Regions from separate parts of the Propionispora vibrioides genome, predicted to be linked through region 3. Evidence: riboswitches for the same ligand, from Rfam matches in the RefSeq annotation. Region 3 holds a riboswitch; each other region holds the start of a gene.
What was found. A riboswitch is a leader RNA that binds a small molecule or an ion and turns the genes downstream of it on or off. The one in region 3 is predicted to bind cobalamin.

Region 1: it holds a riboswitch for cobalamin, as region 3 does, so the genes downstream of both, cbiD (cobalt-precorrin-5B (C(1))-methyltransferase CbiD) here and BMW43_RS12200 (nicotinate-nucleotide--dimethylbenzimidazole phosphoribosyltransferase) in region 3, are expected to answer to the same signal.
Region 2: it holds a riboswitch for cobalamin, as region 3 does, so the genes downstream of both, BMW43_RS12665 (PepSY-associated TM helix domain-containing protein) here and BMW43_RS12200 (nicotinate-nucleotide--dimethylbenzimidazole phosphoribosyltransferase) in region 3, are expected to answer to the same signal.

Annotation. Positions count from the first base shown of each region.
Region 1 is NZ_FODY01000001.1:339,852-343,910, reverse strand. Features, by position in the region: gene BMW43_RS01840 (2-oxoacid:acceptor oxidoreductase subunit alpha) at 1-83, shown strand, start outside; gene BMW43_RS01835 (thiamine pyrophosphate-dependent enzyme) at 83-904, shown strand; gene BMW43_RS01830 (2-oxoacid:acceptor oxidoreductase family protein) at 904-1,434, shown strand; cobalamin riboswitch at 1,903-2,077, shown strand; gene cbiD (cobalt-precorrin-5B (C(1))-methyltransferase CbiD) at 2,160-3,260, shown strand; gene cbiE (precorrin-6y C5,15-methyltransferase (decarboxylating) subunit CbiE) at 3,245-3,871, shown strand; gene cbiT (precorrin-6Y C5,15-methyltransferase (decarboxylating) subunit CbiT) at 3,868-4,059, shown strand, end outside.
Region 2 is NZ_FODY01000015.1:72,387-76,445, forward strand. Features, by position in the region: gene BMW43_RS12660 (transglycosylase domain-containing protein) at 1-192, shown strand, start outside; gene BMW43_RS12665 (PepSY-associated TM helix domain-containing protein) at 304-1,740, opposite strand; cobalamin riboswitch at 1,756-1,929, opposite strand; gene rpsI (30S ribosomal protein S9) at 2,093-2,485, opposite strand; gene rplM (50S ribosomal protein L13) at 2,509-2,949, opposite strand; gene BMW43_RS12680 (PTS system mannose/fructose/sorbose family transporter subunit IID) at 3,427-4,059, opposite strand, start outside.
Region 3 is NZ_FODY01000014.1:89,390-93,448, forward strand. Features, by position in the region: gene BMW43_RS12190 (iron-containing alcohol dehydrogenase) at 1-539, opposite strand, end outside; gene cobS (adenosylcobinamide-GDP ribazoletransferase) at 867-1,631, shown strand; cobalamin riboswitch at 1,751-1,952, shown strand; gene BMW43_RS12200 (nicotinate-nucleotide--dimethylbenzimidazole phosphoribosyltransferase) at 2,078-3,106, shown strand; gene eutS (ethanolamine utilization microcompartment protein EutS) at 3,407-3,748, shown strand; gene BMW43_RS12210 (EutP/PduV family microcompartment system protein) at 3,752-4,059, shown strand, end outside.

The DNA of each region.
Region 1 (4,059 bases), on a different contig from region 3:
TATCGGTTACTAAAGTAGACGGGACTTTCTTCAGTCCCGATGATATTTTGCGGCCGATCCTGGCGGCAGGGGGGCTGGAATAATGGCTGATATAGAAAAATACTTGCGTAAATCCGCTTTGCCGCACATTTGGTGTCCGGGCTGCGGCAACGGTATTTTGCTGACGGCTATTTTGCGGGCCATTGACAAGCTGCAGTTGGATCAGCAGAAGACCATTATTGTATCGGGCATTGGCTGTTCTTCCCGTGCCTCGGGTTATATGAATTTCAACACGGTTCATACTGCCCATGGCAGGGCGCTGACGGTTGCTACGGGTATTAAAATGGCCAATCCCGAACTGGAGGTTATTGTAATTACCGGCGACGGTGATTGCACTGCCATTGGGGGCAATCATTTCATTCATGCCGCCAGACGTAATATAGGTCTTACCACGATTGTCTTTAATAACAGCATTTACGGTATGACTGGCGGCCAGTCTTCGCCGTTGACTCCTATCGATAGCCGGTCTACGACGGCGCCGTTCGGTCATATGGAACGGTCCTTTGATATTGCCCAGTTGGCTATTGCAGCCGGTGCCACCTATGTGGCGCGGGGAAGCGCGTACCATGCCGCCATGTTGACAGATCTCATTGTCAAAGGGATTGAGAATAAAGGGTTCTCCGTGATTGACGGTATAACCCAGTGTCCGATCGGTTATGGCCGGAAAAACAAAATGCCTACGGCGGCAGCCATGCTGCTATGGCAGCGTGACCATGCCGTTATGGTGAAGGCCGCGGCCAAGATGACGCCGGAAGCAATGACCGGCAAGTTTGTTATCGGTGAGCTCTACCATTCGCCCACGGCGGAATATACGGCGGAGTATGCCAGATTGGTGGCACGGCTGCAGGAAGGGGGCAGGGCGTAATGCTGGAAATCAGTTTAAGTGGTACCGGCGGACAAGGGTTGATTCTGGCCGGCATCATTTTAGCGGAGGCCGCCATTCTTGACGGAAAACAGGCCATACAGACCCAGTCGTACGGACCGGAAGCCCGTGGCGGAGCAAGTAAGGCCGAAGTCATTATCAGTGAAGAAGAGATTGATTATCCCAAGGTATTGGCGCCGGATATTCTGTTGGTGATGAGCCAGGAAGCCTGCAACAAGTATGCCGGTATTCTAAAGAAAAACGGCAAACTGCTGGCGGATTCCACGCTGGTAAAGGAAATCTCCGGCCGTGAGGCCGAAGTGATTGACTTGCCGATTACCAGGACAGCCCGCGAGGAACTGGGCAATGCCATGTTTGCCAATATCATTGCACTCGGGGCGCTGGTGGCCGCGACCGGCGCGGTTAGTGAAGAGTCTTTAACCAAGGCTGTACTGGCCCGGGTGCCGCGCGGTACGGAAGAAAAAAATCAAAAAGCCCTGGCTTTGGGTAAACAGTTATATGCCCAGCGGTAGCTATTCGGAGGGAAACGTTCAGGCAAGGTTGAACGTTTCCTTTTTACATCCGGTCTGTCTGTATAATCTGGCTCTGTTAGGGAACCATTGATGTAATGAGCCTGTCGGTCTGGCGGAAAAGGGTTCGTCAGGCTGTGTACGTGCTCAGGAATAATAAACAGTGTCTTAACGGACCGGCCAAGCAGGAAAACAAGGCGCCGGGGTGGAATAAGATAAAATAAGACAAAATTTGCAAGGGAACCGCTGATAGGTAACCACTGATTAATTCACGCTGCGCGTCCTGACGGATCTTTTTCCGCCTGGCTACGTCAGCAAAACCTTGCCATAGGGGCCGCTATTCCTGCGGTTTTACTTCTTTGCCAGACGAAAAAATCTCTCGCCAGGCCGGCAGGTTCATTTAATCAGTGGTTACCTAGAATGAGTGATTTCCCGGTGTTGCAGGATGGTTTCAGACGATATTGCCGTAGCTGAATAAGGAAGGAAATAGGTGCTTGTCATGCTTAAAAGGGAATGCCGGTGAAATTCCGGAGCGGTCCCGCCACTGTGATGGGGAGTATATTCGCGTTAGCCACTGGGATAACCGGGAAGGTGCGGGTATGTGTTGATCCGAAGTCAGGAGACCTGCCTATTTTAACACGCACCGTTATGACCTACGAAAGATGGGCAGGTGGGTAAAATCTACATTGTGTTGCTTTTTACCCCTTTGTCACAGGGGGTTTTTTAGTTTGTCCAAGCAAATGCGAACAGGGATTACCACAGGTACCTGTGCGGCCGCGGCAGCCAAGGCCGCTGTGTCAGCCTGGCGCGGGCAGCCGGTGGAACAGGTTGTTGTATTATCGCCGCAGCAAAAGCCTATCGCCGTTGTCATTGCCGGCAGCAGCAGAACCGAACGGGGCGGCAAAGCAGCGGTTGTGAAGGATGCCGGTGACGATCCCGATATTACTAATGGCGTTACAATTGAGGCGGCAGTGGAAGTGGCGGAAGGCGCGGATATTGTTTTACGAGCGGGGAGCGGCGTGGGAACGGTTACGCTGCCCGGCTTGTCCGTGCCTGTCGGTGAACCGGCCATTAATCCGGGGCCGCGCCAGATGATTCTGTCGGCTGTCCGGGACGCTCTGCCACCGGGCTGGGGCGCAGTTGTCACCGTATCCATTCCCGGCGGTGAAGCGTTGGCGGCCCGTACTTTGAATCCCGTGCTGGGAATTGCCGGCGGACTGTCGATTATCGGTACAACCGGGATTGTGGAGCCCATGTCGGAAGAGGCGTTTAAAAATTCTTTAGCGCCTCAAATCAGTGTGGTTAAGGCGCTCGGCTATGATACGGTGATCTTTGCGCCGGGCAAAATCGGCCAGGACATTGCGATAAAACAATGCGGTCTGCCGGCCGAGCAGATTGTGCAAACCAGCAATTTTATCGGCTTCATGTTAGAACAGGCCGTTCGGTACGGGATGAAGCAGGTCTTGCTGTTTGGACATTTGGGCAAGATTTGCAAAGTGGCGGCTGGCATTTTTCACACTCATAACCGTATGGCCGACGGACGCATGGAGACACTGGCGGCTTATGCTGCTGCGTTAGGGGCGTCACAGCAGACGGTGCAGGCCATTTTGCGGTGCGCCACCACCGAGGCCGCGCTGCCGATCATTGAAAACGCCGGCTTGCGGCAAGTATATGCAGTGCTGGCGGAGAGGGCCACTCACCGGGCTATGCGGTATGTGTTTCAGGACCTGGAAGTGGGAACGGTTATTGTCACGCTGCAGGGAGCTATATTGGGCATGGATGCAGGTGCTGTCAAGATAGGAGAGAAGTTAGGGTGGAACATAAAATAATTGTGGTAGGTATCGGCCCCGGCTCGGCGGACTATCTGCTGCCGGTTGCCAAGCGAACCATTGAGCAGGCCCGCGTTCTGGTGGGCGGCAAACGGGCGCTGGAAACGCTGGCGCCGGCCGGTGTGAAAAGCAAAGTCATTGACGGCGATATTGCCGGCGTGTTGTCTTATATAGAAGCGGAACTGACTGCGCAGGATGTGGTTGTCATGGTGTCCGGTGATCCGGGGTTTTACAGCTTGTTGCCGGCGATTCGCCGCCAGTTTCCCCAAGGGTGCATCGAAGTGATTCCCGGCATCAGTTCCCTGCAACTGGCATTTGCCCGTACAGGCGATTATTGGCAGGATGCCACACTGATCAGCCTGCATGGGCGCAAAGCGGATGAAACAGGGCTGGCTTACCGGTGTGATAAAAAACTGGGGATTTTAACAGACAGTGAAAACAATTCCTGCACCATCGCCCGGCACTTGCTCCGGGCCGGCTGGCCGGCTGCCACGCCGGCAGTCGTTTGCCTGGCGCTATCCTATGAGAATGAACAGGTTGTTACGGCTACCTTAGAGGAGTTAAGTAACAGGGAAGGATATTCACATTGTGTGATGGTGGTGAAAGCATGACCTATCATGTGGGAATCAGCGACGACCGGTTCATCCGGGGCAATATTCCGATGACAAAAGCCGAGATCAGGATACTTGTACTGGCGCGGGCGAAAATCAATCCCGGCGATACGGTGATTGATATTGGAGCCGGAACCGGTTCGCTGTCGGTTGAAGCGGCCCTGCAAAGCGGCTCCGGCGAGGTATAT
Region 2 (4,059 bases), on a different contig from region 3:
GAACTGAATCTGGCCGAATGCAGCATGCTGGCCGGGTTGCCCAATGCTCCCTCGCTGAATTCGCCATACGTCAATTTTGCGGCAGCCAAAAGAAGACAGGCCATTGTCTTAGGCGCCATGGTCAAACACAATTACCTCGGGCCGGATACAGCCCAGGAAGCCAAACTGCAACCCATTGTCCTGGCAAAATAGAAAAACAATGCCGGTATTATTCTTAAAGCTGGAATCAGTGTAATATCACTGTTCCAGCTTTTTTCTGTTTACCTATATAAATCTGATTGAAAAATTTGCAGTAAGTATCAATTAGGCGTTCCCTTGGGAATTTCTTTCCCGCCATAAGAAAATACTTAGCAAGGCTACAGCCAGCCAGGCAATGGTGCCGGCAAATTCCCCCACTGTTCCGTATAGGGGAAGAACCAGGCCCAGCAGACTCAAGCCGGCCAGAATGCCCGGCCATTTCCAGGTTGATGCTGTCGGCCGGTTGAGCGATGGCGTGGCAACAGAAGAGCGTTCTATTTTTTCACCTTTCCTGAGCCACCCCAGCAGACCGGAGAGAATAACAAAAATGAGCGCGATATCCAGAAGAGCCCATAGAATCTTTAAAATAAGCAGTTCGTGATTGTGGATGTGCAGTTTCAGCATATAGCCGGCAAAAAACAAATAATCCGGTAAAGGTTTGGTGAAATATTGCGGCTCCATACCTTTTCTGTCCGGGATAAAAACAAGCTGCCCCAGAAAGTCCAGCGGATTCTCTGTCGCCGGTGTAATGTAGAAAATATAAGCCGCCGGCGATTGCCTTCTATCCGGTAAATCAAGCGAAAGGATCACATCGTCAGGAAAGGCTTCCATTACAAAAGTTTTGGCTTCAGCCAGGGAAAGATGTTTTCCCGCCGCCGGAGCTGACTGCCAATAGTCCTTCACCGCCGTCTTCGAATCCTGAATATACAAACCGTAGCTGAGTGAAAAAATAACAATAACAACGCCGCTAAAACATAAAATAATTGCCCAAACAGCCGTTGCAATGCCCAAAAACTTGTGCCAGCCAAACCACCGCTCCCGCCAACTGCGCTTGCCAATAAGGGCAAAGGGGCTTCGCCTCATAAACGGCCCGTAAAGCACGCAGCCGGACACAACCGAGACCAGGCTCAAAAAGCACATGAAGCCTAAAAACACCATCCCGCCCTTGCCCATACCAAGATACATATGCAGACGATGCATCTCATGCATGAATTCAGCCAGCCAGGGATATTTTACTTTCTCCTGATGCCAGGGCTGCAGGGTATGGTCTGACGGATAATAGGCAAGCTGCTCGCCGCCCATGCTTAACCGGGCAGCGACCGGCTTGTTGCTGTCTTTGTCCTGAACCCGAAATAGTATTCTTCCCTCATCGGGCTGAACCGAAATACTTCGTATCGACTTGCCGGAATAGCCTTCCTTCACTAATTTTTCCCCGGCGTCTACTTCCCTCCAGATTTGCCCGTAATCTGAGGCGGGATGCATATTTTCTTTGTCTAAAAGATTAAAATCATGGATTTCCGTCTTAAATAATAACGGCAGCCCGGTAAGACAAAGCAATAGAAAGAACAGCAGGCAAATGAAACCAATCCAGCGGTGAATTTTATACCAATAACGCATAATTTTTCCTCCTGACTTGAAAATAAAAAAGAGCCTTTTCCGCACACATATGCAAAGAAAAAGGCTCATGCAAAAACTGCAAACAAACCAAATCCCCCTCCCCATCACTCGCAGGTCATAGCGGCGATTGTTGAACAGGCAGTTCTCCTGACTCAGGTTCCTCGTCGGCTCACACCTTCCCAGAAATATATCCAGTGGCATCTTGTGAGCGACTCCCCTTACAGTGGCGGGACCGTGCCGGCTTGTACCGGCTTCTCTATTAAGCGCAATTGCACCTGTTCCAAATCTGTTATTTTTCTCGCTTACTATACTGCACTTTTTCTGAAATGTCAATTGGTACTTCATTAAGTATTCTTTATGCAGTAAAATTGTTGAAAAATAACAGCTTAACCTATTCCGGCAAATAGAAAAAGACCCGCACCAACCAGAGTTGATGCGGGTCTTGCTTTGAATAAAATTAACGTTTCGAGAACTGCGATGCTTTACGGGCTTTCTTAAGACCGTATTTGCGGCGTTCTTTTTCACGGGGGTCACGAGTCAGGAAGCCTGCTTGTTTCAAAGACGGGCGGTACTCGAGATCCACTCTAAGTAAAGCACGGGAAATGCCGTGGCGAATGGCGCCTGCCTGTCCGGAAGGACCGCCACCCTCTACCTTAGCCAATACATCATACTTACCAATCGTTTCAGTAAGATTTAATGGCTGTTTTACAATCAGTTCAAGAGTTTTTAAACCAAAATATTCAACAAGCGGACGGCCGTTGATAATCACGTTGCCTTCTCCCGGAACCAGACGAACTCTGGCAACCGAAGTTTTTCTGCGGCCTGTGCCGTAGTAGCTAACTAATGCCATACTCATGTTCCTCCTTTCCGGTATTATCTAATATCAAGTTCCAGTACTTCCGGTTGTTGAGCGGCATGCGGATGCTCAGCACCTTTGTACACGTTCAATTTACGGTACATTTGACGTCCCAGGCTATTCTTCGGCAACATGCCTTTAATAGCGATTTCCAGGACTCTTTCCGGCTTTTCAGCCAGCATTTTTCCGGCAGTGGTGAAGGTAGTACCTCCTGGATAACCGGAATGACGGAAATATGTTTTTTGGATCAATTTTTTACCGGTAAACGCTACCTTAGCTGCGTTTACTATGATGACATGATCTCCTGTATCAACATGCGGAGTAAAAGTCGGTTTATGTTTTCCGCGAAGAATTTTGGCTACTTCAGCGGCTAATCTACCTACAGTCTTGCCTTCAGCATCTACAACATACCATTTACGTTCTACGTTGGCTGCGTTTGCCATAAATGTTGTTTTCATAGTATCCCTCCTTGTTGCAAAAGTTACGGGTTGGTTAGATTCTGAACCTGAATTCCGGGGCTAATGGAATACATGGCATAAATCTCATAAAAACATTTTAATCAATCTGACTGGTAAAGTCAAGGATTATCGAGGGATAATTTGCATTTTTTATCAGAAATGCTCTTTCTTCTTGGGAAAATGAAACATTAATACTATTCGACATGAATACCATTAATGTTTCTCCTGTGCAATTAGTACCTGGTCAACATTAATCCAATGAATACTGGCGGTCTATTTTCCCCACCGTTTCGTTGTCGTCAGTCAACATACTAACGGTATGCCTCCTCCCCTCACCTCGCGCTGCGAAAAATAGCCTCGCCATTCTCTTACTGTTTTAAGACCGCCGACACTAGTATAACAAGTTTTTGAGCGGCTCTCGTTATCGAAAGCCGCTCAAAGATGAAACTTCCCTCATGACGCTCCATAAGTGCTCATTTATAATATATTAAACAAACCTCCGACAACGCCGACTACAACCATCAACATAATGATTCGGACCGATGTCCATTTCTTTTGCAGCAAACCATACACACCCATCGTAGCGGCCAGCGGCAGAATATGGGGCAATATCGCGTCAAACAGGCTTTTCTGCAGCGAGAACTCCGCCCCCGAAGTGGTGATGGTCAGACCGCAGGTCACTTTAACATAGTTTACGATCAGTCCGCCCATAACCATGCAGCCCATGATAGAGGCACCCTTGAGCAGTTTATTCAGTATCCCTCGCTCGAGGAAATCCATGATGGCATCACTGCCCGCATGATAGCCAAACATAAAGTTTCCCACGGAGAGAATGTAGGTGATGGCGAACATGACCACCGCGTAAATTACTGCACCCCATATATTTCCGGTCCCGGAACGGGTGATATCAATACACAATGCCAGAAGAATCGGAATCAGAACGCCCTGATAGATAGTATCGCCGATGCCCGCCAACGGACCCATCAAGGAGGTTTTTATATTGGTGATAAACTCGTTCGGAATCTCCTTGCCCATTGCCTTTTCTTCTTCCAGCGAAATGGCCAGGCCGAGAATACAAGAACCGAACTCAGGATGGACGTTAAAAAATTC
Region 3 (4,059 bases):
GTCGAATCGTTGACGGCGATACGCGGCGTGATGCGCCAGTCGGAAATGGTCATCTTCACGTGCCGCTCTTCGTCCGTGATGACGCAGAAACGGGTCAGTTCACTGCCCGTACCTGCCGTCGTATTGATTGTAAAGAGCAGGGCCGAAGGTTTTTTCAGCTTGTTCAGGCCCTCATAGTCATTGATCCGTCCACCGTTAGTGGCCAGAAAAGCGACAGCCTTGGCACAGTCGTGCGGTGAGCCGCCGCCAAAGGACATAAGGAAATCACAGCCGTTGTCGGCAAAAAGCTTCAAGGCTTCCTGGGCATTGGTGACGGTCGGATTGGGATGAACGCCGTCATACATGACATAAAGCAGTCCAGTGCTTACCAAGACGCCGGTTACGCGCGCCATAAGCTTGCTTTGCGCCAGAAAGGCATCGGTTACAATGAGTGCCTTACGCAGCTTCATCGGTTTCAAATATTCGGCAAGTTTTTCCAGACTACCGGCACCGATCAGGCTGATTGGCGCCATAAAATATTCATGGATCTGATTGTCCACTCTTTGTCAGCTCCCTGTCATTGATTCGTCTGTTTCATCGTATCATTTCATTTTGGCGCTTACAAGAGCCGGAGGGGCCTTTTGGGGCAAGTCGGCAAGATAAGTCTATAATGGGAAAAATTATTAATGAAAGGTCTGTCTGTAGTGCAAAAAGGCTTCTAACCCATTAGGGGGAAGAAGAGCAATTTATTATCATAATGAAGCAATTATCTGGCTTAGATGGATATTCATTTCATTATATAATAAGACTAACATGTTTAAATGGCCATTGAACTGAGTGCCGAATTTTCCATCTTCTTATCCTTAAACTTTGTGAGGGATCTATCCATGAAACCAAAACAATGGCTGGACGATTTTATTACCGGTTTTCAGTTCTTAACGCGGATAGAAATCTGTAAGCACCATGACAGTTCGTTGGAGAGTTTTGGACGAAGCGTCAAATTCTTTCCGCTCATCGGAGCGATGCTTGGTCTGCTGTTAGCGGCATTTCTGTGGGGGGCCAGACAGTATTTCGGCGGTTTGGGACCGCAGAATACGCTGGTAGCCGCTTTGATCATCGGGGAAGTGGTCCTTACCGGGGCGCTTCACTGGGACGGTTTTATGGATACCTTTGACGGTGTATTTTCCGGCCGGGACCGGGAGCGCATGCTCGAAATCATGAAAGACAGCCGTGTCGGCGCCTTTGGTGCTATGGCCTTGGCTCTGGCGCTGTTAGCCCGGTTCACCATTCTTACTGATCTGGAGCCGCAACTGCTGCCCGGGGTGGTGATCCTGATGCCTGTAGCCGGCAGGCTCGCTGTGGTCATGACCATTACCTTCTTTCCTTATGCCAGGCCGAGCGGCCTGGGCCATGTCTTTCCTTCTCACCGGGAGACAGGCAATCTTTATGTGGCGCTTTTGTTTGCGGCAGCCATGTTCGCCTTTCTGGGTCTGAAAGCTGCCATAGCCGGCAGCAGCGCCGTTGGCTGCGGTCTTTTGTTTGCTGCTTATGTGAGCGGCAAACTGGGCGGTGTCACCGGTGATGTATACGGCGCTGTCAACATTGTTACGGAGTTGGCCGCAGCCGCGCTCTTTCTGTTTTTGTTTTCGTAACAAGCGCTGCTTTTGAGGAAAAGATAGGACTTTTTTTACAGCCTTGCCGACTTTTTTGCTGACTCGGGAAAATGGATAGGAGAAGGTCTTTTCCTAGCGAAGTGCTAGGTATAATTTCATAGAGATGCCACCAACCAGGTGCCTCTTAGCCTAACAATAAGAGGAGAATAGGGAAGCTCGGACAGGACATAGTCCTGAAACGACGCGGTCGCGCCACTGTAATCGGGGAGAATTTTCAGCACATGCCACCGGAAAGCCGGGAAGGCGCTGAACGTTTTTTGATCCGCTAGCCAGGAGACCTGCCTGTTATGGCTGTCATTTTTCTCCGCGTCAGAGAAAATGCCGGAAGGATAGGAGCTGGAAGTCAAAGCACCTGCCTTTTAGGCAGGTGCTTTTTGTCGGTCGGGATGATTACGGACAATAATTCACCATAGGAGGGAAAGACGATGGATTTTGAAAAAGTGGTTGATGAACTGATTGACGGTGCGGCCAAGCCGCTCCATAGCCTGGGCCTTTTGGAAAAACATCTGAAAAAGGTGCTTTTGGCCTGGGGCAGACTTGATAAGAAAATTCGCCCCTATCACATCATTTATGCGGCCGATAATGGTGTCGTCGAAGAGGCTGTCGCGCCGGACCCGGTTGAATTTACCTATTTGCAGGCGCGCAATATGGCGGCCGGTCTGGCAACAGTCAGTTGCTTTTGTCAAATCAATCAGATTCCCTATGAAGTGATCGACATAGGCATTCGCGATAAGCGCGAAGCAGGCATCAACAAAAAAGTTGCCTTCGGGACAAAAAACTTTATGAAAGAAGAAGCGATGAGCCGCGAGGAGTTTCAACAAGCCTGGCAGGTTGGCGTGGAACGGGTGCAACAAGCCGTAAGGGAAAAACAAGCAAATCTTTTGTCCTTTGGCGAAATGGGCATTGGCAATACAACGACTTCGTCGGCGGTGCTCCATGCACTGACCGGGATGCCGCCTGAATTTGTCGTCGGCCACGGCGCCGGACTCAAATCGCCCGAAGCACTGCGGCGCAAGCGGCTTATTGTAGAGAAGGGCGTCGAAAAGCACATGGTCAAGCTTCACGACGTAGAAGATATTTTGCGCTGTGTGGGCGGTTTTGATATTGTGGCCATGTGTGCCAGTATGGTCGAATGCGGCAAACTAAAGATTCCTTTTGTGCTGGACGGATTTATTACGGCTGTGGCTTACGCCTGTGCCGTCCGCATCGACAGCAAACTGGACCGTTACGCGCTGCCGTCCCATATGTCCAAGGAACCCGGTATGGCCTACTGTCTCCTGTTGGGCAACATTATGGCTGAAGATGTGATCATTCACGCCGGCATGGGCCTCGGGGAAGGTACCGGCGCAGTGCTGATGGTGTCTATGCTGAAAACCATGCTTTATGCCATGCAGCATGTGGCGAGGATTTCCGATTTTTTGGCCGAGGCGGGCAAGAAGGAACTGGCCATGTAGGAAACCGGTCATAGCGAGTGGTCTGTCCCTCCTTGCGGTAAAATCCTTTTGCGTTTTTAAATTAGGAAGAGAAAGTACCCTTCTTAGTAAAGAAGGGCGCTTTCTCTTTTTTTGTAAAAGAAATAGGGTAATACAACAAAATAATCCTATTGCTTTTTCCCTGGGGAGGAAGGGGGAAAAAAGCTTTTTTGAAAGCAGCAATTATGTACGGTCGCTTGGCAAAATTTAAGCAAGGTAGAAAGACAGAAAAATCAAATATGTGTAAAGACAACGATGATTTAGCACAACGTGGAGGATGCTATGGCCTTAGACAAACCGCGCATGGTTCAAGAGTATGTGCCGGGCAAGCAGGTGACTCTTGCTCATTTGATTGCCAATCCCAAAAAGGATTTATGCGAAAAACTCGGTCTCACTGCTGTTTCGGCGATCGGAATTTTAACGATCACTCCCTGTGAAGCAGCCATTATCGCCGCCGATGCGGCAACGAAGACCGCCGCTGTGACCATCGGTTTTATGGACCGTTTTACGGGTTCTGTGGTTATTACCGGCAATATTTCGGCGGTGGAGGCGGCGCTTAACCAGGTCGTTCATCTGCTTGGTGACGGACTGGGCTTTTCCGGGCCGAAGGTTACGCGCTCCTAGCCGATGCGGCAGGTTATGTTTGTCGGCGCTGTCGGTGCAGGGAAGACATCGCTGATTCATGCATTGGAAAAAAAAGAGCAACAGGTGGCAAAGACGCAGGCCATCATGTTTCATGACGGTACGATTGATACACCGGGCGAATATGCCCAGATGCCGCGGCTTTACTCGGCGCTCATGGTAACCGCGTCCCAGGCGTCGCTCATTGCGGTTGTGCAGGATGGCATTCGTACCGGTCCGGTACTGCCGCCCGGTTTTGCGACCATGTTTGCCAGGCAATCCATCGGGATCATTACGAAAATCGATTCGCCTGA